3 regions of the Streptomyces sp. NPDC002104 genome follow, and region 1 is predicted to be linked to each of the others. Evidence: riboswitches for the same ligand, from Rfam matches in the RefSeq annotation. Region 1 holds a riboswitch; each other region holds the start of a gene.
What was found. Region 1 has a riboswitch for cyclic di-AMP ahead of ACWCP2_RS09060 (M23 family metallopeptidase). Riboswitches for the same ligand answer to the same signal wherever they lie in the genome.

Region 1 (9,463 bases):
GGTGATGAAGACGAGGTCCTCCTCGCCCGTGCGCAGCTCGACCGCCCCGATGATCCGGTCACCGTCCTTGAGGGTGATGACCTCCAGCTCGTCCTTGTTCGCCGGATAGTCCGGCACGACCCGCTTGACCACGCCCTGCTCGGTGCCGAGCGCCAGGCCCTGCCCCGACTCGTCCAGCGAGGTCAGGCAGACGACCTTCTCGTCCGCCTCCAGCGCGGAGAGGAACTCCGTGACCGGGGCGCCGCCCGCCAGGTTCGGCGCGGCGTGGGTGTCGGGCAGCTGCGGCAGGTCGATCACCGACAGCCGCAGGAGCCGGCCGTACGAGGTGACCACGCCGACCTCCGCCCGCGCGGTCGCCGCGACCTGCGAGACGATCAGGTCGTGCTTGGCGCGTGCGCCGCCCTCCTCCTCGGGAAGCGGGTCGGCGTTCGGCGTACGGGCCAGCAGCCCGGTGGAGGACAGCAGCACCCGGCAGGGGGTGTCCTCGACCTCCAGCGGGACCGCCGCGACGGCCGTGCCCGCCGACTCCAGCAGCACCGTACGGCGCTCCGTGCCGAACTTCTTCGACACCGCGGCCAGTTCCGCCGAGACCAGCTTGCGCAGCTCGCTGTCGGAGTCGAGGATCCCGGTCAGCTCGTCGATCTCGCCGGTCAGCCGGTCCCGCTCGGACTCCAGCTCGATCCGGTCGAAGCGGGTGAGCCGGCGCAGCGGGGTGTCCAGGATGTACTGGGTCTGGATCTCGCTCAGCGAGAAGCGCTCCATCAGGCGCTCCTTGGCCTGCGCGGAGTTGTCGCTGTCCCGGATGATCCGGATGACCTCGTCGATGTCGAGCAGCGCCACGAGCAGGCCCTCGACGAGGTGCAGGCGGCTCCGCCGCTTGCCGCGGCGGAACTCGCTGCGCCGGCGCACGACCTCGAAGCGGTGGTCGAGGTAGACCTCCAGCAGCTCCTTGAGGCCCAGCGTCAGCGGCTGCCCGTCGACCAGCGCGACGTTGTTGATGCCGAAGGTCTCCTCCATCGGCGTCAGCTTGTACAGCTGTTCCAGCACGGCCTCGGGGTGGAAGCCGTTCTTGATCTCGATGACCAGGCGCAGGCCGTGGGACCGGTCCGTGAGGTCCTTGACGTCCGCGATGCCCTGGAGCTTCTTCGAGCCGACCAGGTCCTTGATCTTCGCGATGACCTTCTCGGGGCCGACCGTGAAGGGCAGTTCGGTGACGACCAGGCCCTTGCGGCGCGGGGTCACGTCCTCCAGGGCCACCGTGGCGCGGATCTTGAAGGTGCCGCGGCCGTTCTCGTAGGCGTCCTTGATGCCCGAGAGGCCCACGATCCGGCCGCCGGTGGGCAGGTCGGGACCCGGTACGAAGCGCATCAGCGCGTCCAGGTCCGCCTCCGGGTAGCGGATCAGGTGGCGGGCGGCCGCGATGACCTCGCCGAGGTTGTGCGGGGCCATGTTGGTGGCCATGCCCACGGCGATGCCGGACGCGCCGTTGACCAGCAGGTTCGGGTACGCCGCCGGCAGGACGACCGGTTCGCGCTCCTGGCCGTCGTAGTTCGCGGCGAAGTCGACGGTGTCCTCGTCGATCCCGTCCGTCATCAGCGAGGCGGCGTCGGCCATCTTCGACTCGGTGTACCGCATCGCGGCCGGCGGGTCGTCGTTGCCGAGCGAGCCGAAGTTGCCGTGGCCGTCGACCAGCGGGAGCCGCATGGAGAAGGGCTGCGCCATGCGCACGAGGGCGTCGTAGATCGACGCGTCGCCGTGCGGGTGCAGCTTGCCCATGACCTCGCCGACGACACGGGCGCACTTGACGTAGCCGCGGTCGGGGCGCAGGCCCATCTCGTTCATCTGGTAGACGATGCGCCGGTGCACCGGCTTCATGCCGTCGCGGGCGTCGGGCAGGGCGCGGGAGTAGATCACCGAGTACGCGTACTCGAGGAAGGAGCCCTGCATTTCGTCGACGACGTCGATGTCGAGGATCTTCTCCTCGAAATCCTCCGGCGGCGGGGTCTTCGTGCTGCGGCGGGCCATCGCTGCGCGGCTCCTTAACCAAGAATCGGGATGAGCTGAGCTCTCACGGGGTGGGGCGGGGACTGGACTGGGACGGGGCTGGGTCGTGCGGGCGGACGGTTTCGGACAGGGGTGACGCGGACCATTGTGGCCCGAGGCACCGACAACGCCGACTCCGACCCAGGACTGGGCCGGGAACTTCTCCGCCTGCCGACACGCTTGCATACAGTGGCAGGTCTGACAGGAATCTCTGCATCGCGATCGAAGGGACCACATGCCCATGGGTCACACGGCCACAGCTCACGCAGGCTCCGGCGGCCTCACAGCGACCGAGCACCGGCTGGCCAACGGCCTGCGCGTGGTGCTGTCCGAGGACCACCTGACTCCGGTCGCCGCGGTCTGCCTCTGGTACGACGTCGGCTCGCGCCACGAAGTCAAGGGACGTACGGGCCTGGCTCACCTCTTCGAGCACCTGATGTTCCAGGGCTCGAAGAACGTCTCCGGCAACGGCCACTTCGAACTGGTCCAGGGAGCCGGCGGCTCCCTCAACGGGACCACCAGCTTCGAGCGCACCAACTACTTCGAGACGATGCCGACCCACCAGCTGGAGCTCGCGCTGTGGCTGGAGGCGGACCGGATGGGCTCGCTGCTGGCCGCCCTGGACGACGAGTCCATGGAGAACCAGCGCGACGTCGTCAAGAACGAGCGCCGCCAGCGGTACGACAACGTCCCGTACGGCACGGCCTTCGAGAAGCTGACGGCCCTGGCCTACCCGGAGGGCCACCCGTACCACCACACCCCGATCGGGTCCATGGCCGATCTGGACGCCGCGTCCCTGGAGGACGCGCGCGCGTTCTTCCGTACGTACTACGCGCCCAACAACGCGGTGCTCTCGGTCGTCGGCGACATCGACCCCGAGAAGACCCTCGCCTGGGTCGAGAAGTACTTCGGCACCATCCCCGGCCACGACGGCAAGCAGCCGCCGCGCGACGGCTCGCTGCCCGAGATCATGGGCGGCCAGCTCCGCGAGGAGATCGTCGAGGAGGTCCCGGCCCGCGCGCTGATGGCGGCCTACCGCCTCCCGCACGACGGCACCCGCGAGTGCGACGCCGCCGACGTGGCGCTGACCGTCCTGGGCAGCGGCGAGTCCTCCCGCCTGCACAACCGGCTGGTGCGCCGCGACCAGAGCGCCGTCGCCGCCGGATTCGGCATGCTGCGCCTCGCCGGCGCGCCCTCGCTGGGCTGGCTGGACGTCAAGACCTCCAGCGGGGTCGAGGTGCCCGCCATCGAGGCGGCCGTGGACGAGGAGCTCGCGCGGTTCGCCGCCGAGGGCCCGACGGCCGAGGAGATGGAGCGCGCGCAGGCCCAGCTGGAGCGCGAGTGGCTGGACCGGCTGAGCACGGTGGCCGGCCGCGCCGACGAACTGTGCCGCTTCGCGGTGCTGTTCGGCGACCCGCAGCTGGCGCTGACCGCGGTCCAGCGCGTCCTCGACATCACCGCCGAGGAAGTGCAGGCCGTGGCCGCGGCCCGACTGCGCCCGGACAACCGCGCGGTGCTGGTCTACGAGCCGCTCGAAGCCGACGCGGCGGACGAAATCGACGAGACCGACCAGAACGAGGGGGCGGAGCAGTGAGCGACACCGCAGCCGACACCGCAGCCGTCACGATGACCTTCCACCCGCGCCCCGAGGCCGGCGAGCCGCAGCCGTGGGCCTTCCCGGCCCCCGAGCGCGGGGTACTGGCCAACGGCCTGACCCTGCTGCGCTGCCACCGCCCGGGCCAGCAGGTGGTCGCGGTCGAGATCAACCTCGCCGCCCCGCTCGACGCGGAGCCCGAGGGCCTCGACGGCGTGGCCACGATCATGGTCCGCGCCCTGTCCGAAGGCACCGACAAGCACTCCGCCGAGGAGTTCGCCGCCGAGCTGGAGCGCTGCGGCGCCACCCTCGACGCGCACGCCGACCACCCCGGCCTGCGGGTCTCCCTGGAGGTCCCGGCCTCCCGCCTGCACAAGGCGCTGGGGCTGGTCGCCGAGGCACTGCGCGCGCCGGCCTTCGACGACGCCGAGGTCGACCGCCTGGTGCGCAACCGGCTCGACGAGATCCCGCACGAGAGCGCCAACCCGCAGCGCCGCGCCGCCAAGCAGCTCTCGAAGGAGCTCTTCCCGGCCTCCCTGCGGATGTCCCGCCCCCGTCAGGGAACCGAGGAGACGGTCGCCCGCATCGACTCCGCGGCCGTACGCGCCTTCTACGAGGCCCACGTGCGCCCCGCGACCGCCACCGCGGTGGTCGTCGGCGACCTGACCGGCATCGACCTGGACGCCGTCCTGGCCGACACCCTGGGCGCCTGGACCGGTGACACCACCGCCCCGCGCCCGGTCCCGCCGATCACCGCCGACGACACGGGCCGCGTGGTCATCGTCGACCGGCCCGGCGCGGTCCAGACGCAGCTGCTGATCGGCCGCATCGGGGCGGACCGCCACGACCGGGTCTGGGCGCCCCAGGTGCTCGGCACGTACTGCCTGGGCGGCACGCTCACCTCCCGGCTGGACAAGGTGCTGCGCGAGGAGAAGGGGTACACGTACGGCGTGCGCGCCTTCGGCCAGGTGCTGCGCTCCACCGCCGACGGCAAGGGCGCCTCGATGCTCGCCATCAGCGGCTCGGTGGACACCCCGAACACCGGCCCGGCCCTGGACGACCTCTGGACGGTGCTGCGCACCCTCGCGGAGGGCGGCCTGACCGACGCCGAACGGGACGTGGCCGTGCAGAACTTGGTGGGGGTGGCCCCGCTGAAGTTCGAGACGGCCGCCTCCGTGGCGGGCACGCTCGCCGACCAGGTCGAGCAGGAGCTGCCGGACGACTACCAGGCGCAGTTGTACGCGCGGCTGGCCGAGACCGGGACGGTGGAGGCCACTTCGGCGGTCGTCAGCGCCTTCCCGGTGGACCGTCTGGTCACGGTCCTGGTCGGGGACGCCTCGGTGATCGAGGAGCCGGTACGGGCCCTCGGGATCGGCGAAGTGACCGTGGTCGCCAACTGATCGGCGCCTGACCGCCAGTTGACCGCCCGTGACCTCCGGTGATCGCCGGTGGTCTCCGGCGGGCCGTCAACTGGCTTGCCATGGAAGGGGCTCCGGCGGCTTGTCCGCTGGAGCCCCTTTTGGGTTTCTTGTCCTTTTTCTGGCGTGGTTGCTCGTATGTGGTGTGGCGTACGCAACAAAAGGGCGCGTCTGTTTGGTGATTACCTGAAGATCCGCCTAGCGTCGGCCGTGCTGTCCGTCAGTCGTAACCGCCGCATCCGCGGCACCGGGCAGCGATCGCCGAGTCCCCGTCAGGCGCGAGCCTGGGGAGCCGGGGACCCACTTGTGTCCCTGGGGTGAATCGGACCGCCTCGCAAGAGGGGGCCCGTAGGAGACCTTCCTGCTCCGAACCCGTCAGCTAACCCGGTAGGCGAGAGGGAAGGAAAGGATCAGCCCCTTCATGGCGTTTGGCAGCAGTGCCGCCGGCAAGCACCGCGGTTCGAGCCGTATGAGCCGTAAGACCGCCGGTTACGCCGGCATAGCCGCCCTCGCCGCCACCGGCGTCGTGGGCTCCCTGGCCGGCCCCGCGTTCGCCGCGGACCACTCTCCCTCCGTGGAGGACACCGGCGCCCTGAACACCATCGTCGTGGCCGACGAGCTCGCCGGTGACGTCGAGGCCCAGGCCCAGTCCCAGCAGCGGGCCGCCGAGGCCGCCGCCGCCAAGGCGCAGGCCGAGGCCGACGCCCGCCAGCGGGCCGCCGAGGCCAAGGCGAAGGCCGAAGCCCAGGCCAAGGCCGAGCGCGAGGCCGCCGAGCGCGCCGCCCGCGAAGAGGAGCGCAAGCGCCTCAACACCTTCGTTTCGCCGATCGACGGCTCCTACGTCAGCACGCAGTACCACGCGGGCGGCGGCATGTGGTCCTCCGGCAGCCACACCGGCATCGACTTCCACGCCTCCTCCGGCACCTCCGTGCACGCGGTCGGCCTGGGCACCGTGGTCGAGGCGGGCTGGGGCGGCGCCTACGGCAACAACGTCGTGATCAAGCACGCCGACGGCACGTACACCCAGTACGGGCACATGTCCTCGCTGAACGTCCGCGTCGGCCAGCAGGTCACCCCGGGCCAGCAGATCGGCCTGTCGGGCTCCACCGGCAACTCCAGCGGCCCGCACCTGCACTTCGAGGCCCGCACCGGCGCCGACTACGGTTCGGACATCAACCCGCTGACGTACCTGCGCTCGCACGGCGTCAACGTCTGACCGCTCGCCCCACCGCACGTCTTCCACGAAGGCCCCGGCTCTTTGAGAGCCGGGGCCTTCGTCGTGTTTCGCGCCCCGCGGTGTGTGAATGTTTCGTATTTCCGGCCGTCCTCGGAAATTATCGTGTGTTGCAATAGAGTCGCAACGCGCACAGCCATACGAAAAAGGCGGAGGTCCGGTCTTGCGTATTCCCGCGCACACGGTATGCACAGCGATCCGCGACGACATCGTCTCCGGGGTGTTCGGGCCCGGCTCCCGGCTGACCGAGGAGGTGCTGGCCCGCAGGTACGGGGTCTCGCGCGTCCCGGTGCGCGAGGCGCTGCGCACGCTGGAGTCCGAGGGGTTCGTGACCACCCGCCGGCACGCCGGTGCCTGCGTGGCCGAGCCGACCGAGCAGGAGGCGGTCGACCTCCTGGAGGTACGGATGCTCCTGGAGCCCCTCGCGGCCGCCCGGGCGGCCCGGCGCCGCAGCGAGGCCCACCTCAAGGTCCTGCGCGGCCTGGTCAGGCTGGGCCAGGAACGGGCCAGGCGGGGCCAGGGGGAGGATCTGCGCTCCCTGGGCGGCTGGTTCCACGAGACGCTCTCCCAGGCCTCGGGCAGTCCCGGGCTCATCGCCCTGCTCACCCAGATGCGCCACAAGGTGGCCTGGATGTACGTGGTGGAGGCCCCGGTGCGGCCCGTGGAGTCCTGGGCGGAGCACGGCGCGATCGTGGACGCGGTGGCCCGGGGCGACGCCGAGCGGGCCCGGGCGCTGACCGCGGCCCACGTGGACCGGGCGGCGGGGGCGCACCGGATGCGCGTGAGGACTTTGCAACCTGCCGTAAACACGGCGAGCGTTCCGCATTAACAAACGCCGTATACAAAGGGGCGATATCCGGGCCGGTAATGCGTGCCCGCGCCTGGTGTGCCGCGCCCTGAATTCCGGGTCCTATTGCGCTGCCGGAATTCGGTCACCGGAATCCGGTCACCAGAATTCGGCCGCCGGAATTCGGGCTGCCATGGCTCGGGCCGCCATGATGCGGGCCGCCATGACGCGGGCCGGCGGGCATGGCGTGCGCCGGAACGGCGACGCGTACGGAAAGCAGCGAAGCCGGTGTCCTCGACCTCATCGGTCGGGGGCACCGGCTTCGCCGTGCAAGTCCAGCAAGTCCAGCAAGTCCTGCGGGTCGAACCCGAAGGGGTCAGACGGTCTCGGGGAGCTCCTCAAGACCCTCGGCGACCAGCTTCGCGAGGCGGTCCAGCGCGGCCTCGGCGCCATCGGCGTCGGACGACAGGACGATCTCCTCGCCGCCCTGGGCGCCCAGGCCCAGAACCGCCAGCATGGAGGCGGCGTTGACGGGGTCGCCGCCGGCCTTCGCGATGGTCACCGGGACGCCGGAAGCGGTCGTCGCACGGACGAAGATCGAGGCGGGACGAGCGTGCAGGCCCTCGGCCCAGCCGACGTTGACGCGGCGCTCTGCCATGGTGATGCCCTTCAGGTTCTTACGGTTGTCTAGACCAGTCTCTCACGACGTCCGGAATGGTCGAACCGACCTTCGGCCCGAGTTTCCCCGCCGTTCGACCTACCCCAGCTTGCCCTGATTCGAGCCAGCTTGCCCGATGCGCCGCGCCCAGGCCAATCGAACCGTTCGCGCCTTAAGGTGACCCCATGACGACCGAGTCCGACCCCTCGTACCCGGACCACTGGGAAGCCGACGTCGTCCTTCGGGACGGCGGGACCGCCCGGATCCGGCCCATCACCACCGCCGACGCGGGCCGGCTGGTCAGCTTCTACGAGCAGGTCTCGGACGAGTCGAAGTACTACCGCTTCTTCGCCCCCTACCCCCGGCTCTCCGACCGCGACGTGCACCGCTTCACGCACCACGACTACGTGGACCGGGTCGGGCTCGCCGCGACGATCGGCGGCGAGTTCATCGCCACCGTCCGCTACGACCGGATCGGCGCCGACGGCCGCTCGGCCACCGGGCCCTCCGACGAGGCCGAGGTCGCCTTCCTCGTCCAGGACGCCCACCAGGGACGAGGGGTCGCCTCCGCCCTGCTCGAACACATCGGTGCGGTGGCCCGCGAGCGCGGGATCCGCCGCTTCGCGGCCGAGGTGCTGCCGGCGAACGGCAAGATGATCAAGGTGTTCACGGACGCCGGCTACCAGCAGAAGCGCAGCTTCGAGGACGGCTCCGTCCACCTCACGCTCGACCTCGAACCGACCGCCGAATCCCTCGCCGTCCAGCGCGCCCGCGAGCAGCGCGCCGAGGCCCGCTCCGTCCAGCGCCTGCTGTCCCCCGGCTCGGTCGCGGTGATCGGCGTCAGCCGCTCCCTCGCGGGCGTGGGCGCGGCGGCCCTGCGCAACCTGCGCGACAGCGGCTTCCACGGCCACCTCTACGCGGTCAACGAGGCGGTCACCCGCGATCTGCTCGACGGCGTACGCGCCTACCCCACGCTCGGCGCCGTCGGCGCCCCCGTCGATCTGGCCGTCATCGCGGTCCCGGCCGACCGGGTCCCCGACGCGGTCGCGGCCTGCGGCGAACACGGGGTGCAGGGCCTCGTGGTCCTGTCCGCGGGATACGGGGAGAGCGGGCCCGAGGGCATGGCCCGCCAGCGCGAACTGGTCCGGCAGGTGCGCTCGTACGGGATGCGGCTGATCGGACCGAACGCCTTCGGGGTGATCAACACGGCCCCCGAGGTGGAGCTGAACGCCTCCCTGGCCCCCGCTCCGGCCCCCGCGCGGGGCAGGGTCGGCCTGTTCACCCAGTCCGGGGCGATCGGCATCGCGCTGCTCTCCGGGCTGCTGCGGCGCGGGGAGGGGCTGTCCTCCTTCGTGTCCGCGGGGAACCGGGCCGACGTCTCCGGCAACGACATCCTCCAGTACTGGTACGACGACGAGGCCACGGACGTGGCGCTCATGTACCTGGAGACCCTGGGCAACCCGCGCAAGTTCACCCGCCTCGCCCGGCGCACCGCCGCCGTCAAGCCGGTGGTCGTCGCCAGGGGAGGCAGGCGCACCCCCGCCGGACACGTGGTCCCCGGCACCCGGCTGCCCGAGGCGACGGTCTCCGAGCTGCTGCGGCAGGCCGGCGTCATCCGGGTCGACACGGTGACCGAGCTGGTGGACGTCGGCCTGCTCCTGGCCTCGCAGCCCGTACCGGCCGGGCCGCGGGTGGCCATCCTCGGCAACTCCGAATCGCTCGGGGTCCT
Region 2 (9,463 bases), on a different contig from region 1:
ATCCACGAGTTCGCCTTCCCGCTCCCCATCTACGCCATCTGCGAGATGCTCGGCGTACCGCGGGAGGACCAGGACGACTTCCGCGACTGGGCGGGCATGATGATCCGGCACGGCGGCGGCCCGCGCGGCGGGGTGGCCCGGTCCGTGAAGCAGATGCGCACCTATCTCGGCGAGCTCATCCACCGCAAGCGCGACGACCTCGGCGACGACCTGATCTCCGATCTGATCCGGGCCAGCGACCACGGTGACCACCTGACGGAGGCCGAGGCCACCGCGATGGCCTTCATCCTCTTGTTCGCGGGGTTCGAGACCACGGTCAATCTCATCGGCAACGGGGTCCACTCCCTCTTCATGAACCCGGAGCAGCGCGAGCGCCTCCAGCTCTCCCTCGCCGCCGGCGAGAGCGGACTGCTGGAGACCGGCGTGGAGGAGCTGCTGCGCTACGACGGCCCCGTGGAGCTGGCCACCTGGCGGTTCGCCACCGAGCCCTTCGAGCTCGGCGGCCAGGACATCGCGGCCGGGGATCCGGTGCTGGTGGTCCTGGCGGCCGCCGACCGGGATCCCGAACGGTTCGCCGACCCGGACACCCTGGACCTCTCCCGGAGCGACAACCAGCACCTCGGATACGGGCACGGCATCCACTACTGCCTGGGCGCCCCGCTCGCCCGGCTCGAAGGGCAGACCGCGCTCGCGACGCTGCTGACGCGGCTGCCCGATCTGGAGCTGGCCGTGGATCCCGGGGAGCTGCGGTGGCGTGGTGGGCTCATCATGCGGGGGCTGCGGACGCTGCCGGTCCGCTTCAGCGTCGAATCAGCCGGTCAAATCACCATGAACCGGCCTGACCGAAAGTCAGTTGACGGCCCAAACTTGTGACAGGCGTTCGAAGGCCGCTAGGTTCTGCCGTTACCCCGCCGTTATGCGAAAGGTGCAGCCTCATGCGTTCCGGGAACGGCCGCCACAGACGCCCCCGACAAGTGCCCGCACTTGTCGTCACCGCCGGAGTCACCGGCACCGCGCTCGCCCTGCCGCTGCTCGCGGCCACCGGCGCGAGCGCGGCGGAGACCTCCACATGGGACAAGGTCGCCGAGTGCGAGAGCGGCGGCACGTGGAGTGCCAACTTCGGCGGCGGAGCCTATGGCGGGCTGCAGTTCAGCCAGGAGGAGTGGAAGAACGCCGGCGGGCTCGCCTTCGCCGAGCGCGCCGACCTGGCCAGCCGCTCCCAGCAGATAGCCGTGGCCGAACGGGTGCTGGCCTCCCAGGGGCCCCAGGCGTGGCCGCTGTGCGCGGTGCCGGCCGGCCTGACGCAGGACGCGCCCGCCGCCGCGGTGGACCCGGGCCTGCCCAGCGGTTCCGGATCCCTCACCCCGGCCCCGTCCCGCCCGGACGACGCCGTGCCCCACACCGGCTCGGGCAAGCCGTCCACGGACTTCGGGGCGCCCACGCCCAAGGTCCCGGCTCCCGAGGCCCCGTCGGCCTCGACGCAGCCCGACTATCCGGTCGGCGTGCCCGGCGAACTGCCCGTCATGCCGGGGCCGGACCTGGAGACGCCGCCTCCGGGACTCCCGGGCGATCCGACGGCTCCCACGAGTCCGGCGGACCCGACCGCCCCGGTGGCCCCGGTCACCCCCGTGGACCCGACCGTCCCGGCGGACCCGACCGTTCCGGTGGGACCCACCACGCCGCCGTCCACGGATCCGACCGCGCCGGTGGGCCCGACGAACCCGGTGTCCCCGTCCCCGTCGGACCCGACGAACCCGGCGAACCCGGCCAACCCGGGGAACTCCGCGAACCCGGCAAACCCCCTCAACCCGGTTGATCCCACGGCCCCGACGGCTCCGGCCGCACCCGGCGCGTCCACCGCCCCGGGCGCCACGGCGACCCCCGGCGCGACCGAGGGCGGCGGCAAGCACCGCGGCCCGGCCGCGGTCGAGACGGCCGCCGCGTCCGCTCCCGCGCCGGAGGTGACGTACACCGTGAAGGCGGGCGACAGCCTCATCGAGATCGCGGACGCCAACGGAGTGAAGGGTGGCTGGAAGGGTCTCTACGCGGCCAACGAGCAGGTCATCGGCGGAGACGCGGACCTGATCAAGCCCGGCCAGAACCTGGATCTAACGCACGAATAGGGGCACTTGCGGCGCCCGGAACCAGCTGATTGTCCGTTTTCTGTAAGTGAGACATGTGTCTCTTCAGGTCAACTGGCGTGTCCGGCCCGGAGCGTTCCGCAAACCCCGCCCTCACCTGCGCAAACGTCCCTCCGGGGAGCGCAAGTAGGCACCGTTTCCCCCCGATGTTGCTCGTTGAACATCGGGGGGAGACCTGTCTACCTTCTGAATCGCTCGCCACCGCGGGCTCCTTCGACCGCATCGCCGAATCCTGCCGGCGGACGGAGGGAACACTCGTCGCGTAAAGCGCCGAAGGCAGGAGCGGGGGAACCAAGGTAGGCGCCGGTGGCGGCCGTTGAGAGACGGTCACCTCAGCCGGCTAGGGGTTAAGCCAAGCGCTAGGTCGCTCGGCCGGGCACTCACTCGCCCGAACCCGACAGCTCACCTCGTAGGCGTCGGTGAGGAGAACTCCATGCTGCTTTCGGGCAAGGGCAAGCACCGTCGCGGCTCCAAGGCCGTCCGCATCGTCACGCTCGCCGGTGTCGCCGGTGTCGCCGTGGCGGCTCCGCTGATGGCCGCGGGCACCGCTTCCGCCGCGACCGCCGGCGAGTGGGACCGCGTCGCCGCGTGCGAGTCCGGTGGCAACTGGTCCATCAACACGGGCAACGGCTTCTACGGCGGCCTGCAGTTCACGTCCTCCACCTGGGCCGCGTACGGCGGCAAGGCGTACGCCGCGCAGGCCAACCAGGCCTCCAAGTCGCAGCAGATATCCATCGCCGAGAAGGTCCTCAAGGGCCAGGGCAAGGGCGCCTGGCCGTCCTGCGGCGTCGGCCTGTCGAGCTCCTCCTACAACGGCGGCTCGGGGCAGAGCACCCCCTCCAAGCCGAAGACGCAGCCGAAGCCGGCCGCGAAGCCGAAGACCGAGGCTCCGAAGAAGCAGACCAAGCGCGTCGAGGCTCCGACCACGCGCTCCGAGCGTCCGGCCGCCGCGCCGAAGGCTCAGGCCCCCAAGACGGGCAACGGCTCCTACGAGGTCAAGTCCGGCGACACGCTGGGCGCGATCGCCGACGCGAACCACGTGTCCGGTGGCTGGGAGAAGCTCTTCGAGCTCAACAAGGAAATCGTGCCGGACGCCAACCTGATCTACCCGGGCCAGAAGCTGAACCTCAGCTGAAACCCGTAGGAACGCTTGCCGCCGCTTCGGCGACGCGCAGTAGTTCCGCCGCGTAGCTCCACCACGCAGTTCCACCGCCCGGCGCGCAACCCCCTTCGCGCCGGGCGGTGCTGTGTGCGGGTGCCTCCGGCCTGACGGGGCCTCCGGAACGCCGGTGATCAAGGGCCCTATGTCCTGTAAGAGGGGCATTCAGGCCCTTTTTCGTCCCAGGACCCGGGCGGTCGGCTGGCCGAGTGCCCGTTGGCGGTTAGGCTCTAAGCGGCAAGGCCATCCCACGGCCTGACATGCCACCGCACACCCAGCGTCACATCCCAGAAGGAGATGCTCGTGCCGTCCATCGACGTCGTCGTAGCCCGGGAAATCCTGGACTCCCGAGGCAACCCCACGGTCGAGGTCGAGGTGGGCCTCGACGATGGCAGCACCGGCCGTGCTGCAGTCCCGTCCGGCGCCTCCACCGGAGCGTTCGAAGCCGTAGAGCTCCGTGACGGTGACCCCAACCGCTACATGGGCAAGGGCGTCGAGAAGGCCGTCCTCGCCGTCATCGAGCAGCTCGGCCCGGAGCTCGTCGGCTACGACGCCACCGAGCAGCGCCTGATCGACCAGGCGATGATCGACCTGGACGCCACCGAGAACAAGGGCTCCCTCGGCGCCAACGCCATCCTCGGTGTCTCCCTCGCCGTCGCGCACGCCGCGTCCGAGGCCTCCGACCTCCCGCTGTTCCGCTACCTCGGCGGCCCGAACGCGCACCTGCTGCCCGTTCCGATGATGAACATCCTGAACGGTGGGTCGCACGCCGACTCCAACGTCGACATCCAGGAGTTCATGATCGCCCCGATCGGCGCGGAGTCCTTCTCCGAGGCGCTGCGCTGGGGTGCCGAGGTCTACCACACCCTGAAGAAGGTCCTGCACACCAAGGGCCTCTCCACCGGTCTGGGCGACGAGGGCGGCTTCGCCCCGAACCTCGAGTCGAACCGCGCCGCGCTGGACCTCATCGTCGAGGCCATCAAGCAGGCCGGCTACGTCCCGGGCAAGGACATCGCGCTCGCGCTCGACGTCGCCGCGTCCGAGTTCTACAAGGACGGCAAGTACGAGTTCGAGGGCCAGTCCCGCTCGGCCGCCGAGATGACCGAGTACTACGAGGAGCTCGTCTCCGCGTTCCCGCTCGTGTCCATCGAGGACCCGCTGTACGAAGACGACTGGGCGGGCTGGAAGGTCCTCACCGACAAGCTGGGCTCCAAGGTCCAGATCGTCGGCGACGACCTCTTCGTCACCAACCCCGAGCGTCTCGCCCGCGGCATCGAAGAGGGCTCGGCGAACGCCCTGCTCGTCAAGGTGAACCAGATCGGTTCGCTGACCGAGACCCTGGACGCCGTCGAGATGGCCCAGCGCAACGGCTTCAAGTGCATGATGTCGCACCGCTCCGGCGAGACCGAGGACGTCACCATCGCCGACCTCGCGGTCGCCGTGAACTGCGGCCAGATCAAGACCGGCGCCCCGGCCCGCTCGGACCGCGTCGCCAAGTACAACCAGCTGCTGCGCATCGAGGAGATCCTCGACGACGCCGCGGTGTACGCCGGCCGCAGCGCCTTCCCGCGCTTCAAGGGCTGAACACCCTGATCGGTCGCTGATCGGTCCTCGGGGGCGCAAGCCTCCCTACGTCCCCGCACTCGGTCCCGTACCGTGTGCGGGGACGTAGTGCGTCGTGCGCATATAGGGGAGGCGGATCAATGGCCGGGAACCGGGACCGGTTCGCCACGTTCTCGACCGCGACCAGGCTCAAGCAGCTCGGTGAGCGGACCGCGGCACACGTGTACCGCTCGCAGTCCCGCCGGCAGGTCCGCCGCAGCCGGCTCACCGGCCGGGCCGCCCTGCTCGTGCTCGTCCTCTGTACCCTGGTCGTCGCCCTCGCGTATCCGATGCGCCAGTACGTGTCCCAGCGCTCGGAGATCGCCAAGCAGCAGAAGGAGGCCGTCTCCGCGCGGGACCGGCTGGAACGGCTGCGCGACGAGAAGGCCCGCTGGCAGGACAACGCGTACGCCGAGCAGCAGGCGCGCAAGCACCTGCACTTCGTCCGGCCGGGTGAGGTCAGCTACATCATGACCGACCCCGGAGCAGCCGCGGGAGAGCAGCGCCGCGGCGGACAGGCCGCCACCGACCGGCCCTGGTACTCCAACGTCTGGGACGGCGTCGACAAGGCCGACCGCCCGGGCGACTGAGTCCCACCCATCCACGAGAACGAAAAGACTTCCTCCAGGCATGCAGACGCCCCCGCCCCAGACCGACCGGACCGAGCCGACCGCCGCCGACATCGAGGCGTTCGAACAGCAGCTCGGCCGCCCCCCGCGCGGGCTCCGAGCCATCGCGCACCGCTGCCCCTGCGGGCAGCCGGACGTGGTGGAGACCGCCCCGCGGCTCCCCGACGGCACCCCCTTCCCGACGCTGTACTACCTGACCTGCCCGCGGGCCGCCGGTGCGATCGGCACGCTGGAGGCCAACGGCGTGATGAAGGAGATGCAGGCCCGCCTCGCGGTGGACCCGGAGCTGGCCGCGGCCTACCGGGCCGCGCACGAGGACTACATCACCCGCCGCGACGCCATCGAGGTGCTCCAGGGCTTCCCGAGCGCCGGCGGCATGCCGGACCGGGTGAAGTGCCTGCACGTGCTGGTCGGCCACGCCCTGGCCGCGGGCCCGGGCGTGAACCCGTTCGGCGACGAGGCCCTGGCGATGCTGCCCGAGTGGTGGGCCAAGGGCGCCTGCGTCACGCCGTGCGGCGAGCGGAAGGCCGACGAGAATGCCCCGGAGGCGGGCGCGTGACCCGGGTGGCGGCCGTCGACTGCGGTACGAACTCCATCCGGCTCCTCGTCGCGGACCTCGACCGTGCCACCGGTGAGCTGACCGACCTGGACCGCCGGATGACCGTCGTCCGGCTCGGCCAGGGCGTCGACAGGACCGGCCGGCTGGCCCCGGAGGCGCTGGAGCGCACCTTCGCGGCCTGCCGCGAGTACGCGGCGGTCATCAAGGAGCTCGGCGCGGAGCGGGTGCGCTTCGTGGCGACCTCGGCCTCCCGGGACGCGGAGAACCGCGACGAGTTCGTCCGGGGGGTCCTGGACATCCTGGGCGTCGAGCCCGAGGTGATCAGCGGGGACCAGGAGGCCGAGTTCTCCTTCACCGGCGCCACCGGCGAGCTGGCCGGCCGCACCGATCTGGAGCGTCCCTTCCTGGTGGTGGACATCGGCGGCGGCTCCACGGAGTTCGTGGTCGGCACCGAGCACGTCGGGGCGGCCCGCTCCGTCGACGTGGGCTGCGTCCGGATGACCGAGCGTCACCTGACGGTGGACGGGGTCGTCACCGACCCGCCGACCGCGGAGCAGATCGCCGCGATACGGGCCGACATCGAGGCGGCCCTGGACCTGGCCTCCGAGACGGTTCCGCTGGCCGAGGCGCGCACCCTGGTGGGCCTGGCCGGCTCGGTGACCACGGTCGCCGCGATCGCGCTGGGCCTGGAGGCGTACGACTCCGCGCGCATCCACCACTCCCGGATCCCGTACGGGACGGTCCGCGAGGTCAGCGAGCGCATGCTGACGCTGACGCACGCCGAGCGCGCGGCCATCCCGGTGATGCACCCGGGCCGGGTCGACGTGATCGGCGCGGGCGCCCTGGTCCTGCTGGCGATCATGGAGCGCGTCGGCGCCTCGGAGGTCGTGGTCTCGGAGCACGACATCCTCGACGGCATCGCCTGGTCCATCGCCTGACGGCGGACCCGAACGCACACCACGGTGCCCCCGGCGCATCCCGCCGGGGGCACCGTCACGTCCGGGCGGCACCCGTCCGGGCGGCCACCCGTCCGGGCGGCTACCCGTCCAGCCGGACCGGCATCAGGAGCGAGTACGTCTCCTCGTCGTCGGGGCGGCGGATCACCGCGGGGGCCTTCGGGGCGCCGAGTTCCAGGATCAGCCGGTCGCGGCCGGCGGCGGCGAGGGCCTCCAGCAGGAACGCGCGGTTGAGGCCGACGTCGGCCGGGTCGTCGGCGCCGTCGTCGGCGAGGGACACCGCGCCGTCGGCGGTCGGCCTCAGGACGCTGACGTCGCCGGTCGCCCCGTCCTCCTCGCGTTCGGCCGGGCGGACGGGGCCGGTTTCCAGGGCCGCGCGGAAGGCCGGTACGTCGACCAGGGCCCGGCGCCCCGCGGGAAGGGTGACGAGGCGGCGGTAGTCGGGGAACTCGTGGCCCAGGCAGCGGCCGGCCGCCTGGCGCTCCGCCGTCCGCGTCTCCAGGGTCACGCGGTCGCCGTCGACGGTGAGCAGGACGGGGCCGTCCTCGCTCAGCAGCGCCCGCATCGCGTCCACGAGCGGGGCGGGTACGAGCAGCTGGAGGCGGGGTCCGGTGTGCCCGGCGGCCCCGGCGCGGGAGACGGCCAGGCGGTACCGGTCGGTGGCCACGACGCGCAGCGCCCCGCCCTCGATGTCGAAGAGGACGCCGCCGAGGACCGGCAGCTCGGGATCGGAGCCGACGGCGAACCGCACCGCGTCCAGCGCGGCGGCCAGCTCCGGCCCGGACAGGGTGAGCCGGGCCGTGGGGGCGGGGGTGGTGGGGGTGGGGGTGGCCGGGGAAAGGGGCGTGCTCAAAGGGTGCTCCCTGCGGTCGAGTAGGGCGTGGATCGCGGAGAGCTCGCCGCGCGCATCGGACAGGCCCTGCTCCAGCCGGAGCAGGTGTGCCCGGAGCAGGCCGCGGACCAGGTCCGTGTCCGCGCCGGCCCAGCCGGCCAGCACGAGCCGGATGTCCGCCAGGGGCATGCCGGTCCGCCGGAGCCGGGCCAGCAGCCGGGCCTCCTCGACCTGCCCGGGCCCGTACCAGCGGTACCCGCTCACGGGATCCACCCGGACGGGAACCAGTACGCCCGCCCCGTCGTAGAACCGCAGGGCACTCACGCTCAGGCCGCTGTCGAGGGCCGTCTCGCCGATACTGCGCATCTCGTTCTCCACGCCCCGAACCCTGGTCCCTCGACCAGGTCGAGGGTCAAGAAGGGCTCCCGGAGGGCCGTTCGGGGGCCTTTGGTCCCGTCGTCCACATGAACTTCGTGAAGTTCTTCACAAGGAAAAGGTGCCTGTGAGGGCTCCGAAGGAGCCTTTTGGGCGAGTCAGGAGCCTCCTGAGCCTTCTTTTTGCTCGCGTTCGTGCGATTGCCGGACCTCGCACACCTCTGGCGGTAGGTATCCACGAAGCCGGTGGTCTACTCCGCTTGAGGGCTTGGAGGCCAGTTCAGGACTGGTGTTCAACGACTCCCGTTACACCCTGGTTCCCGCTTCGCGCCATGACCTCGATCACGTGGGCGGCGGAGTGTAGCAGAGGGTCCGGAGGTCCTTGTGAAGGGGCTCACGAGCGTCACCCCTTGGGGTGCTGGATACTTTTCCTCATGAGCACCACGGAGCGTCCCAGGATCCTCGTTGTAGGAGGTGGGTACGTAGGCCTGTACGCAGCCAAGCGCATCATGAAGAAGATGCGTTACGGCGAGGCGACCGTCACGGTCGTCGACCCGCGCTCGTACATGACCTACCAGCCCTTCCTCCCCGAAGTGGCCGCAGGCAGCATCTCGCCTCGGCACGTCGTCGTACCGCTGCGACGCGTGCTTCCGAAGGCTGAGGTCCTCACCGGCCGGGTCACGAACATCGACCAGGACCGCAAGGTCGCCGTCGTCACGCCGCTGGTCGGCGAGGCGTACGAGCTGCCCTTCGACTACCTGGTGATCGCGCTCGGCGCCGTTTCCCGCACCTTCCCGATCCCCGGCCTCGCCGAACAGGGCATCGGCATGAAGGGCGTGGAAGAGGGCATCGGCCTGCGCAACCACGTACTCGAGCAGCTCGACAAGGCCGAGTCCACGACGGACGAGGACGTCCGCCGCAAGGCCCTCACCTTCGTCTTCGTCGGCGGCGGCTTCGCCGGTGCCGAGACGATCGGCGAGGTCGAGGACATGGCCCGCGACGCCGCGAAGTACTACTCCAGCATCAAGCGCGAGGACATGCGCTTCATCCTGGTCGACGCGGCCGACAAGATCCTTCCCGAGGTCGGGCCCAAGCTCGGCACCTGGGGCAAGGAGCACCTCGAGTCGCGCGGCATCGAGATCTACCTGAACACCTCCATGGACTCCTGCGTGGACGGCCACGTGGTGCTGAAGAACGGCCTCGAGGTCGAC
Region 3 (9,463 bases), on a different contig from region 1:
GGGAATCCGTGCTCGGCGGTGAGCGGCTCGCCGTCGTGATGGGTGGCCATGAGGGTCCGGCCGGAGGCGAAGTCCGAGAGGCGCAGGTTCGCGCTGTAGCCGTACTCCGCCCAGGCCATGACATGGGTGACCCCGGGAGCCGGCGGCGCCAGTTCCAGCAGCACGGACGACGGCACTCCGAAGAACTCGTGCCCGAGGGTCGTCGTACCCGAGGCGCAGTGCAGATCGGCCGCGAGCGTCACGGCGGGCATGGCCGCGATCTCCTCGAAGGTCCACGCGTACGTCCGTCCGGTGGCGGTGGCCCCGAAGACCTGGAGGTTCCAGCGCTCGGCCCGGAACTTGGGTACCGGACCGTAGTGGGAGACCGGCCAGCCCTTGGCCACACGCTGCCCCGGAGGGAGGGGTTCGCCCCGCATCACACACTTCCGTTCCCGCGCCACGCGAACCGGCATCAGCGGGTCCACCTGGCCCTACGCCTCGCAGATGCGAGCCATTATCGCAGCTTTACCTCTTGGATGATTGACCGGACTTGTGTCGGCCGCGCTGGCCGAATTCCGTGTCCTGCTCCAGTCGCCCCAGCGGGGTGCCTCTTGGTTGACTGGCACGTATCGGTCCCGGGCGGAGAGCGGCTCCTCGCCGCGGGACCGCCGATGGAGGACCCCCCTGCGCGCCGATCGCGGTGTTCGGCCCGCAGGGGGCCCAGGCCTCCTGCGGCTGGACCAAGGGGCCGGGGCCCCCTCCGGCCCCGGCCCCACGGATCAGACGAGCAGCCGGGTCTCGGCGCTCGGGAGTGTGGTCCACCAGTGGCTGTACCGCCGGTAGACCTCCGGTTCGCGGTCGGCCAGGAAGGCCTTCAGCGCCCGGGCCTCGCCGGTGAGTTCCTCCCAGACCTGGTCCGGAAGGGGGTGGAAGGCGGTGGCCTCGATCGCGCCGCCGTCGGCGGCGGACGGCCGCCACACGCCGGCGACGTGGCCGTCGACCAGCAGGGTCGCCAGCGTGTCTCCGTTCATCCGCGCGACGAGCCTGCGGTACGCGGGCGGAACGATGCGGCTCCGGTCCGCGTAGGCCAGCAGCACGCTGTCCCACATGGCCATCAGCCGGGGCGGCGCTGGCGTGTCCTCCTCCGGACGCGGTGCGCCCTGGACGTCGAACAGCTCCTCGCCCTGCGGCCCCGTCAGCCGGTCCAGCCGTCCGGAGAGCTCCAGCGCGCGCAGCGCCTCGCGCACCCTGGTCCGCTGGACCAGGGAGAACTGCGCGACGTCCGCCGCCGTCGCCGGCCCGAACCCCTCCAGGTAGCGCAGGACCAGCGCCTCCAGGGACTCCCGCGAAGCCTCCGGGTCCGCCGGTACGGTGCGCGGCCGGCTCGGGGGTGCGACGTACGACGGGCGTTCCCCGAAGGACCACGGCGCGGCGGTGGGCGCGTGCAGCAGCGGTGCGTACTGGCGCAGCCCCCACCACGCTCCGGGCCGCGGCGCGGCGCCCAGCCGGTGTCCGAGCCAGGCCTCGCACTCCGCGGTCGTACGGGGCCGGTCGGCGAAGTCCAGCAGCTCCGGTACGAGGACGTCGGCGTCCTCGGCCGTCAGCCCGGAGTCCGTGAAGCGGGTCCCGAGCCGGGCGGCCCGTACGGACGGCTGCACGGCCTCCCGGAAGGACGGGTAGTCCTGCGCGTGCACGGCATGCAGGGTCAGCCGCATCAGCGTCGACTTGAGGACCTCGCGCCCCGTGAAGGCGGCGTCGAGGTCCTTCGGGTCGAACCGGGCGAGCCTGTTCCACAGCGCGAGGTAGGGCGAGGCCGCGTGCTGCGCCTGCAGGGCGACGACCCGGCGGACCGCGTCACCGACGCCCATCGCCTCGCGCCGCAGCAGCAACTGCCGTGCGAGGGTGGAGCGGTTGAGCTCCCCTGCGCTGACCTTCATGCCCCGCCCGTCCCATCCTGCTGGAGGCCGCTGTCGGATGCCGCAGCCTAACCGGCACCTCCGACAGCGCCTCGGACTCAGATGCTGACGCCCTTCGAGCGCAGGTAGGCCAGCGGGTCGATGTCCGAGCCGTACGAGGGCCCGGTGCGGATCTCGAAGTGGAGGTGCGGGCCGGTCACGTTGCCGGTGGCACCGGAGAGGCCGAGGGTCTGTCCGGCGGTGACGCTCTGGCCGGACGAGACGGAGAGCTGGGAAAGGTGCGCGTACTGGCTGTACTTGCCGTCGGCGTGCCGGACGACGACCTCGTTGCCGTACGCCCCGCCCCAGCCGGCGGAGACCACGGTGCCGGGGCCGACGGCCTTGACGGTGGTGCCCGTGCTCGCGGAGAAGTCGACACCGGTGTGGTAGCCGCTGGACCACATGGAGCCGGCGGTCTTGTACGCGGTGGAGGTGCCGCCGCCGACCGGGGCGACGAAGCCGGTGGACGTGGCACCGCCCTGCTGCCCGGCGGGTGCCTTGGGCGCACGCGCCGCGGGGGCGGCGGGCGCGTCGGCCCCGTCGGACGAACCCGAGTCGGAGGAGCCCGAGTCGGAGGAGCCCGAGTCGGACGAGCCCGACGAATCACCGGAAGCGGAGGAATCAAGCGAAGCGGACTTCTTGGCCGGCTTCGGCGTTGCGGCCGGCGCGGACTCGGCGGCCGCGGCCGGAGCCGCACCCTTCGCGCCGCCGAGCGTGAGCTCCAGACCCGGGTGGATCAGCGACGGGTCGCTGCCGACGGCTTCGCGGTTGTCCGCGTAGAGCTGTTGCCAGCCACCGGTGAGGTGCCGGCGCTCGGCGATCTTGGAGAGGTAGTCGCCCGGCACGACGGTGTAGACGGTGGGGGCGCTCTGCGCGGTGGCCGGCGCGGCCTGGAGCGCGGCGGGCACCTGCGCGGCGGCCACCTGGGGGGCCTGGACCGGAGCGGCTGCGGGAGCCGCGGCCGGGACGCCCGCGGCGTGGGCGCCGGTGGCGCCGAGCAGCGGAAGCGCGAGGGCGGCGCCACCGGTGCCCGCGGCGGCGAACCCGCGGGATATCGAGCGGGACTTGGGACGGCGGTGCTTACCCGTTGCGTGCATGGCGAATTCCTCTCCGACGCCTGCGAGGTGAGCTGTCGGGTTCGGACTGGAGATGTCCGGCCGTCCCGGTGCCGGTGAACGGCACGTGGACGGCTTCACCCCGAGCTGTCCCGTCGTGAAGATCTCGACCGGAGATCCGGGACAGCGGCCTACCTGGTTCCCCCGCTCCTGCCGCGCGCGTGAATAGTCGGGTGCGGTTTCCGGTCGGCGGCAGGATTAGGCGGTCCGTCCGGATCGATCGCGAACGTAATCGAGTCCGGCCGCGCGGAACAAGTCATGAATTCCCCAACAGAATCTTGAAGATGACGGGCCGCCGGAATTCCGGTCACCCTGCGTCCATTCCGCATCTTCAACAACCGCCCCAGCAAGGCAATTCGCCATTCGTGATCAGGCACTCAACGTCACCGTATGATCTGGCTCACGGGGGCGTGTCCGATCTCGCCCCTCGCTATGGCAAGTTGCCCGGAAGTAGCGTAATTCGGACACCCTCAACGACGATCCCACGGAGGAGCCCGGTGACCCAGCCGATACCCCAGAGTCCGCACGAGGAGCAGGCGCTGACCGGAGTGCGCAACTTCCGCGACGTGGGCGGACTGCCGACCACGGACGGCCGAAGGGTCAAGTCGGGACGACTGTTTCGAAGCGGACATCTGGCGCATGCCACCGAAAGCGACGCGGAATTCCTCGGGTCGCTCGGACTGCACACCGTCTTCGACTTCCGCAACGGAGCCGACCACGCGCTGGAGGGTCCGGACGTGGAGCTGCCCGGGGTGCTCAACGTCAACATTCCGCTGTCGGATCCGGCCGACGGCAGCGAGTTCTGGAAGATGGTCCGCAACGGGGACCTGGCGCAGCTCCGCGAGCTCCTGGGCGAGGGCAGGGCCGCGGCGCGGATGAACCGTTCGTACCGGTCCATGATCCGCACCCGTACCGCCGAGCACAGCCGGGTGGTGCACGCGCTCGCCGAGAACAGCGTCCCGGCCCTCATGCACTGCGCGGCCGGGAAGGACCGGGCCGGCCTGTCGATCGCGGTCACCCTGCTCGCGCTGGGCGTGGAGCGGGAGGCGATCGTCGCGGACTACCTGGAGTCGAACGCCCCGCACAACCGCTACCGGGTCCGCCGGGGCAGCGATGCGCCCGAGGCCCGCGCGCCCGAGGTGATGGAGCTGCTCGCCCCGCTCTTCGACGCCCGCGCCGCGTATCTGACCACGGCCTTCGACGCCATCGACGAGGAGTGGGGCGGCGTGGAGCGTTACCTCGCCGAGGGCCTCGGGCTCGCGCCCGAGACCCTCGGCAGGCTCCGCGACCGGCTGCTGGACTGACGTCCCGCGCAGTGGGCCGTCGCCCGCCGCACCGCCGGTTCAGCGGTTGGCGACGGCCTGCTTCACCAGTGTCCGGCCGAAGTCCCACATCAGGCCGCCGCCCCCGTGGGCCTCGTCCATGACCGCGCGGAAGGCGCCGACGAACCGGTCGACGTCCGCCTCGTCCACGATCAGCGGCGGGATCAGCTTGATCACCTCCAGGTGGTCCCCTGAGACCTGCGTGAGGATCCGGTGCTTCTGCAGCAGCGGCACCACGACCATCTGCGCGAACAGCCCCTTGCGCGCCGCCTGCAGCATGGTCCAGCGGCTCCGCAGGCCCAGCGAGGACGGCCGGCCGAACTCGATGCCGATCATCAGCCCGCGGCCCCGTACCTCGTGGAGGAGTTCGTACTCGTCCACGAGCGCGGCGAGCCGCCCGCGCAGCAGGTCGCCCGTCGCGCGGGCACGGGCCACCACCCGCTCGTCCTCCATCACGGACAGGACCGCGAGTCCGGCCGCCATCGCCTGCGCGTTGGAGCCGAAGCTGGCGGAGTGGACGAGCACCCGGTCCATGGAGGAGTAGACGCGTCTGAAGATCCAGTCCTTGCCCAGGGTCGCGCCGACGGGCACGTAGCCGCCGGAGAGGGCCTTGGCCACGCAGACCAGGTCCGGTTCGACCCCGGGCTCGTGCTGGTAGGCGTAGAAGTCGCCGGTCCGGCCGAGGCCGGTCTGCACCTCGTCCGCGATCAGCAGCGCCCCCCGCCGGTGCAGCGCCTCCTGCGCGGCGAACAGGAAGCCGGGCGGGGCGGCGAGCACCCCCTTGCCCTGAATGGGTTCCACGACGAGGGCCGCCACGTCCCCCTTCTTCAGCTCCCGCTCCAGCGCGGCCAGGTCCCCGAGCGGGATCACGGTGTCCGGCAGCAGCGGCCCGAAGCCCTCGCGGAAGCCGGCCTCGCCGTTGACCGAGAGCGAGCCCGTGGTGAGCCCGTGGAAGGCGTGGTCGCAGTAGAGGACCCTGGCCCGCCCGGTGGCGTACCGGGCGAACTTCAGGGCGGTCTCCACCGCCTCCGTGCCGCTGTTGCCGAAGAAGACCCGGTCCAGGTGCGGACTGTGGGAGAGCAGCTTCTCGGCCAGCAGCCCGGGCAGCGGCTGGCAGTCGAAGCGGGTGAGGTCGGCGAGCTGGGCGTCCAGCACGTCGTGCAGGGCCTTCCTGACCACCGGGTGGTGGCGGCCCAGGCCCATCACCCCGAAGCCGGCCAGCATGTCGAGGTAGTCGTTGCCCTCGGCATCCCAGAAGTGGGCCCCCTCGGCCCGCACGTACACCTTGTCGAAGCCGATGGTGTGCAGCATGCGGGGCAGCTGGTGGTTGAGGTGGCGGGCGTGCAGTTCGTACCGCTCGCCACCCCGTTCGGCGAGCAGGGCGCCGAGATCGAAGCCGGTCATGCCGACGTGTCCCTGCTCCCGCCCCCCACGGTCTCGCGGACCGCCCGCAGCGACTCCTTCAGCGAACCCATGGTGGCCAGGACGGCCGTCGGCTCGTACCCGCAGTGCGCCATGCAGTTCGCGCAGCGCGGGTCCTTCCCTCGGCCGTACTTGCTCCAGTCGGTCTCCTCGATGAGTTCCCGGTACGAGGGAACGTACCCGTCGCTCATCAGATAGCAGGGGCGCTGCCAGCCGAAGAGCGAGTAATTCGGAATGGCCCAGGCGGTGCAGGGGAAATCGGCTTTGCCTTCCAGGAAGTCGAGGAAGAGCGGGGAGTGGTTGAGCCGCCAGCGGCGCCGGTTGCCCCCGGCGAAAGCCTTCTTGAAGAGTTCGCGGGTCTGTTCGACGCCGAGGAAGTGCTCCTGGTCGGGGGCCTTTTCGTAGGCGTAGGCCGGCGAGATCATCATCTCGTCCACCTGGAGGTCGTCATTGAGGTAGTTGAGGACCTCGATGATGGTCTGCGGGGTGTCGGTGTTGAAGAAGGTGGAGTTGGTCGTGACGCGGAATCCGCGCTTCTTCGCCTCCTTGATGGCCGCGACCGCCTCGTCGAAGACGCCTTCCTTCGCGACCGACTCGTCGTGGCGCTCGCGCAGTCCGTCGATGTGCACGGCGAAGGCGAAGTACGGGGAGGGCGTGAACTTCTCGATCTTCTTGCGGAGCAGCATGGCGTTGGTGCAGAGGAAGACGTACTTCCGCCTGGCCACCAACTGGCGCACGATCTCGTCGATCTGCGGGTGCATCAGGGGCTCGCCGCCCGCGATGGACACCATGGGCGCGCCCGATTCCAGCACGGCGCCCACCGCCTGGGCCACGGGCATGCGCTGCTTGAGCACCCCGGCCGGGTGCTGGATCTTCCCGCACCCCTCGCAGGCCAGGTTGCAGGCGTAGAGCGGTTCCAGCTCGACGATCAGCGGGAACTTCTCACGCTTGCGGAGCTTCTGTTCGAGCAGGTACGTCCCGACCCTGATCGTCTGTCGCAGTGGCATGGCCATCTGGCTCACCTCCGGGGGAGCAGCAAAGAACGGTGCCATTCATGAAAAGCGGGTAGTACGGCACGCAGTACACGAAAGGCCGATATTCCCCCGCGAACGGTGCCAATACGGACGAGCTCATGCTCCGGAGCGTCCACGATCACCCGGACGGCCGCAACCGGACGGTCCCGGGCTCCGGGGGCGCCGCCGCCCCGGCTCCCGCCCCGGGTCGCGGCCCAGAGGGTGGCGGCCGATTCCATGTCGACCCCGATGGCGCCGCCGGCGCGCAGCTGTGCGCGCTCCTGGCCCCGGACGACGTGGTCGGATCCGGTCAGTGCACCGAGGTGTACGGCCCGGCCGGGCAGCGCCCGGGCCAGTGCCTCGGCGAGCAGGGCGGTACCGGCGCAGGCGACCGTGCCGCGCGGGTCCCGGGTCTCCTCGGCGACGATCAGGTCGCCGGGGCTCATGCCGGGCAGCAGCCCGGCGCAGAAGCCGGTGGCGAGCACGGCGGCGCCGTGCAGCTCCGGCTCGGCCAGCTTGCGGCCGACGGCGCGCTCGGCCGCGCGCGGGCCCATCCCGGTGCGCAGGACCTCGTACCGCCCGGGCGCGCCGTGCTCGCGGACGCCGCGGTACGAGGTACTGCGCAGGGCGGTCCGCTCGATGCGCAGGGCGCAGGCGATCAGCAGCGGCGGCGGGCCGGCCGCGGCGGGGCCGCCGGTCATCAGGCCTCCCCCAGGGAGGGGGCCGGGTGCGGGAAGGCGGCCGGATCGGCGTACCGCCCGCCCGGGCCGAACGGTTCTCCGTACAGGTAGCGGCCCAGCGCGGTGAGCGGGAAGACCTGGCGGTACAGGTGGTAGTTGATGGAGAAGTCCCAGGGGAATCCCGTGCCGGTGAAGTACGGCTCGTCCCAGGTGCCGTCGGCGCGCTGGGTGGAGACGAGGTAGCCGATCCCCCGCCGCACGGACGGCGCGTCGCGCTCCCCGGCCGACAGCAGGGCCATCAGCGCCCACGCCGTCTGGGAGGCCGTCGAGGCACCCTTCCCCGCCCAGGACGGGTCCTGGTAGGAGCGCTGGTCCTCGCCCCATCCCCCGTCCTCGTTCTGTACGGACTCCAGCCAGGCCACGGCGCGCCGGATCGCGGGGTGCGAGGGGGCGTAGCCGGCGGCGGTCAGCGCCGGGACCACCGAGCCGGTGCCGTAGACGAAGTTGGTGCCCCAGCGGCCGAACCAGCCGCCGTTCGGGTCCTGTTCGGCGAGGAGCCAGGCGATGCCGCGCCGGGTGCGCGCGTCCCCCGCCCGGCCCTCGACGGCGAGCATCTCCACGACGTGGGCGGTGACGTCGGCCGAGGGCGGGTCGATGACCTCGCCGAAGTCGCAGAAGGGCAGCTTGTTGGGGAAGGGGCTGGTGTTGTCGGCGTCGAAGGCCCCCCAGGCGCCGTTCTTCGACTGCATGCCGAGGTTCCAGGACACGCCCCGGGCGATGGCCCCCTCCAGCCGCGCCGGGTCGGGGTGCTTGACCCGGCGCAGGGCCAGGACGACCTCGGCGGTGTCGTCGATATCGGGGTAGTTGTCGTTGTGGAACTCGAACGCCCAGCCGCCCGGCTCCAGTTGGGGCCTGCGCACGGCCCAGTCGCCGCGGCGCACGATCTCCTCGCCGAGCATCCAGTCGGCGGCCTTGACCAGGGCGGGGTGGTCGGGGCGCAGTCCCGCGTCGGCCAGCGCGATGGCCGCCAGGCAGGTGTCCCACACCGGGGACTGGCAGGCCTCGATCATGCGGGCGCCGTCCGCGCGCCAGACGGCGAAGCGGTCGAGGGACTCCAGTCCGGCGCGCATCACCGGGTGCCGCAGGTCGTAGCCGAGCAGGTGCAGGGCGATGACCGAGTACACGGCGGGCGGCTGGATGCCGCCCCAGCAGCCGTCGTTCTCCTGCCGTTCCACGATCCAGCGCCCGGCGCTCGCCATGGCCGCCGCGCGCAGCCGGCGCGGGGCGAACCGGCGGTAGACGTGCAGGGCCTTGTCCATGCGCTGGAAAGCGCCGTCCCAACTGGCCAGCGGCGCGAGCTTCCTGACGGGGTAGGGGGTCCGCGCGTCGGTGTGCAGCTCGTCCAGGGCGAAGGGGGCCGGGCGGACCGGGCGCAGGGCGGAGACCACGGTGAGGGGGACGATGGTCTGCCGGGCCCAGCAGCCGAAGTCGTAGATGTTCAGCGGCACCCAGGACGGCAGGAACAGAAGTTCGGGCGGGAGTTCGGGCAGGTGGTCCCAGCTCCACCAGCCGAACAGCGCCAGCCAGATGCGGGTGAAGACGCGGGCTCCCGCCACTCCCCCGTGGGCCCGGATCCACGCCGAGGCGCGGGCCATGTGCGGGGCGTCGGGCGCGTCTCCGGCGAGGCGCAGGGCAACGTAGGCCTCGATGGTGGCGGAGAGGTCGCTGGGTCCGCCGTGGAAGGTGGCCCAGGTGCCGTCGTCCCGCTGCTCCCCGCGGATGAACAGGGCCGCGCCCCGGGTGGTGGCCTCGTCCCGGATCCCGAGGAACTGGCGCAGCAGCAGGTCCTCGGCGTCCATGGTGACGTTGGTCTCCAGGTCGCCCTTCCACCAGCCGGCCTCGTCCTGCCGGCCGAGCAGGTCCCGTACCGCCCGCTCGGTGGCCTCGCGGACCCCGTGCGGCCCGGCGGGCCCGGGG

Region 2: linked by a shared signal. The riboswitch ahead of ACWCP2_RS25490 (transglycosylase family protein) and the one ahead of ACWCP2_RS09060 (M23 family metallopeptidase) in region 1 are both predicted to bind cyclic di-AMP.
Region 3: linked by a shared signal. The riboswitch ahead of ACWCP2_RS04025 (M23 family metallopeptidase) and the one ahead of ACWCP2_RS09060 (M23 family metallopeptidase) in region 1 are both predicted to bind cyclic di-AMP.

Annotation. Positions count from the first base shown of each region.
Region 1 covers NZ_JBSFDF010000007.1:133,126-142,588, reverse strand. The annotation lists gene ACWCP2_RS09075 (DNA gyrase/topoisomerase IV subunit A) at 1-2,025, opposite strand, end outside; gene ACWCP2_RS09070 (M16 family metallopeptidase) at 2,285-3,637, shown strand; gene ACWCP2_RS09065 (M16 family metallopeptidase) at 3,670-5,037, shown strand; cyclic di-AMP (ydaO/yuaA leader) riboswitch at 5,305-5,464, shown strand; gene ACWCP2_RS09060 (M23 family metallopeptidase) at 5,477-6,271, shown strand; gene ACWCP2_RS09055 (GntR family transcriptional regulator) at 6,453-7,118, shown strand; gene ACWCP2_RS09050 (HPr family phosphocarrier protein) at 7,453-7,734, opposite strand; gene ACWCP2_RS09045 (bifunctional acetate--CoA ligase family protein/GNAT family N-acetyltransferase) at 7,920-9,463, shown strand, end outside.
Region 2 covers NZ_JBSFDF010000033.1:59,725-69,187, reverse strand. The annotation lists gene ACWCP2_RS25500 (cytochrome P450 family protein) at 1-873, shown strand, start outside; gene ACWCP2_RS25495 (transglycosylase family protein) at 975-2,123, shown strand; cyclic di-AMP (ydaO/yuaA leader) riboswitch at 2,400-2,572, shown strand; gene ACWCP2_RS25490 (transglycosylase family protein) at 2,575-3,276, shown strand; gene eno (phosphopyruvate hydratase) at 3,598-4,884, shown strand; gene ACWCP2_RS25480 (FtsB family cell division protein) at 5,004-5,492, shown strand; gene ACWCP2_RS25475 (DUF501 domain-containing protein) at 5,533-6,090, shown strand; gene ACWCP2_RS25470 (Ppx/GppA phosphatase family protein) at 6,087-7,028, shown strand; gene ACWCP2_RS25465 (DNA polymerase III subunit beta family protein) at 7,129-8,244, opposite strand; gene ACWCP2_RS25460 (NAD(P)/FAD-dependent oxidoreductase) at 8,687-9,463, shown strand, end outside.
Region 3 covers NZ_JBSFDF010000003.1:79,627-89,089, reverse strand. The annotation lists gene ACWCP2_RS04035 (molybdopterin-dependent oxidoreductase) at 1-416, opposite strand, end outside; gene ACWCP2_RS04030 (winged helix DNA-binding domain-containing protein) at 759-1,916, opposite strand; gene ACWCP2_RS04025 (M23 family metallopeptidase) at 1,994-3,031, opposite strand; cyclic di-AMP (ydaO/yuaA leader) riboswitch at 3,036-3,231, opposite strand; gene ACWCP2_RS04020 (tyrosine-protein phosphatase) at 3,547-4,353, shown strand; gene ACWCP2_RS04015 (aspartate aminotransferase family protein) at 4,393-5,775, opposite strand; gene hpnH (adenosyl-hopene transferase HpnH) at 5,772-6,806, opposite strand; gene ACWCP2_RS04005 (phosphorylase family protein) at 6,812-7,507, opposite strand; gene shc (squalene--hopene cyclase) at 7,507-9,463, opposite strand, start outside.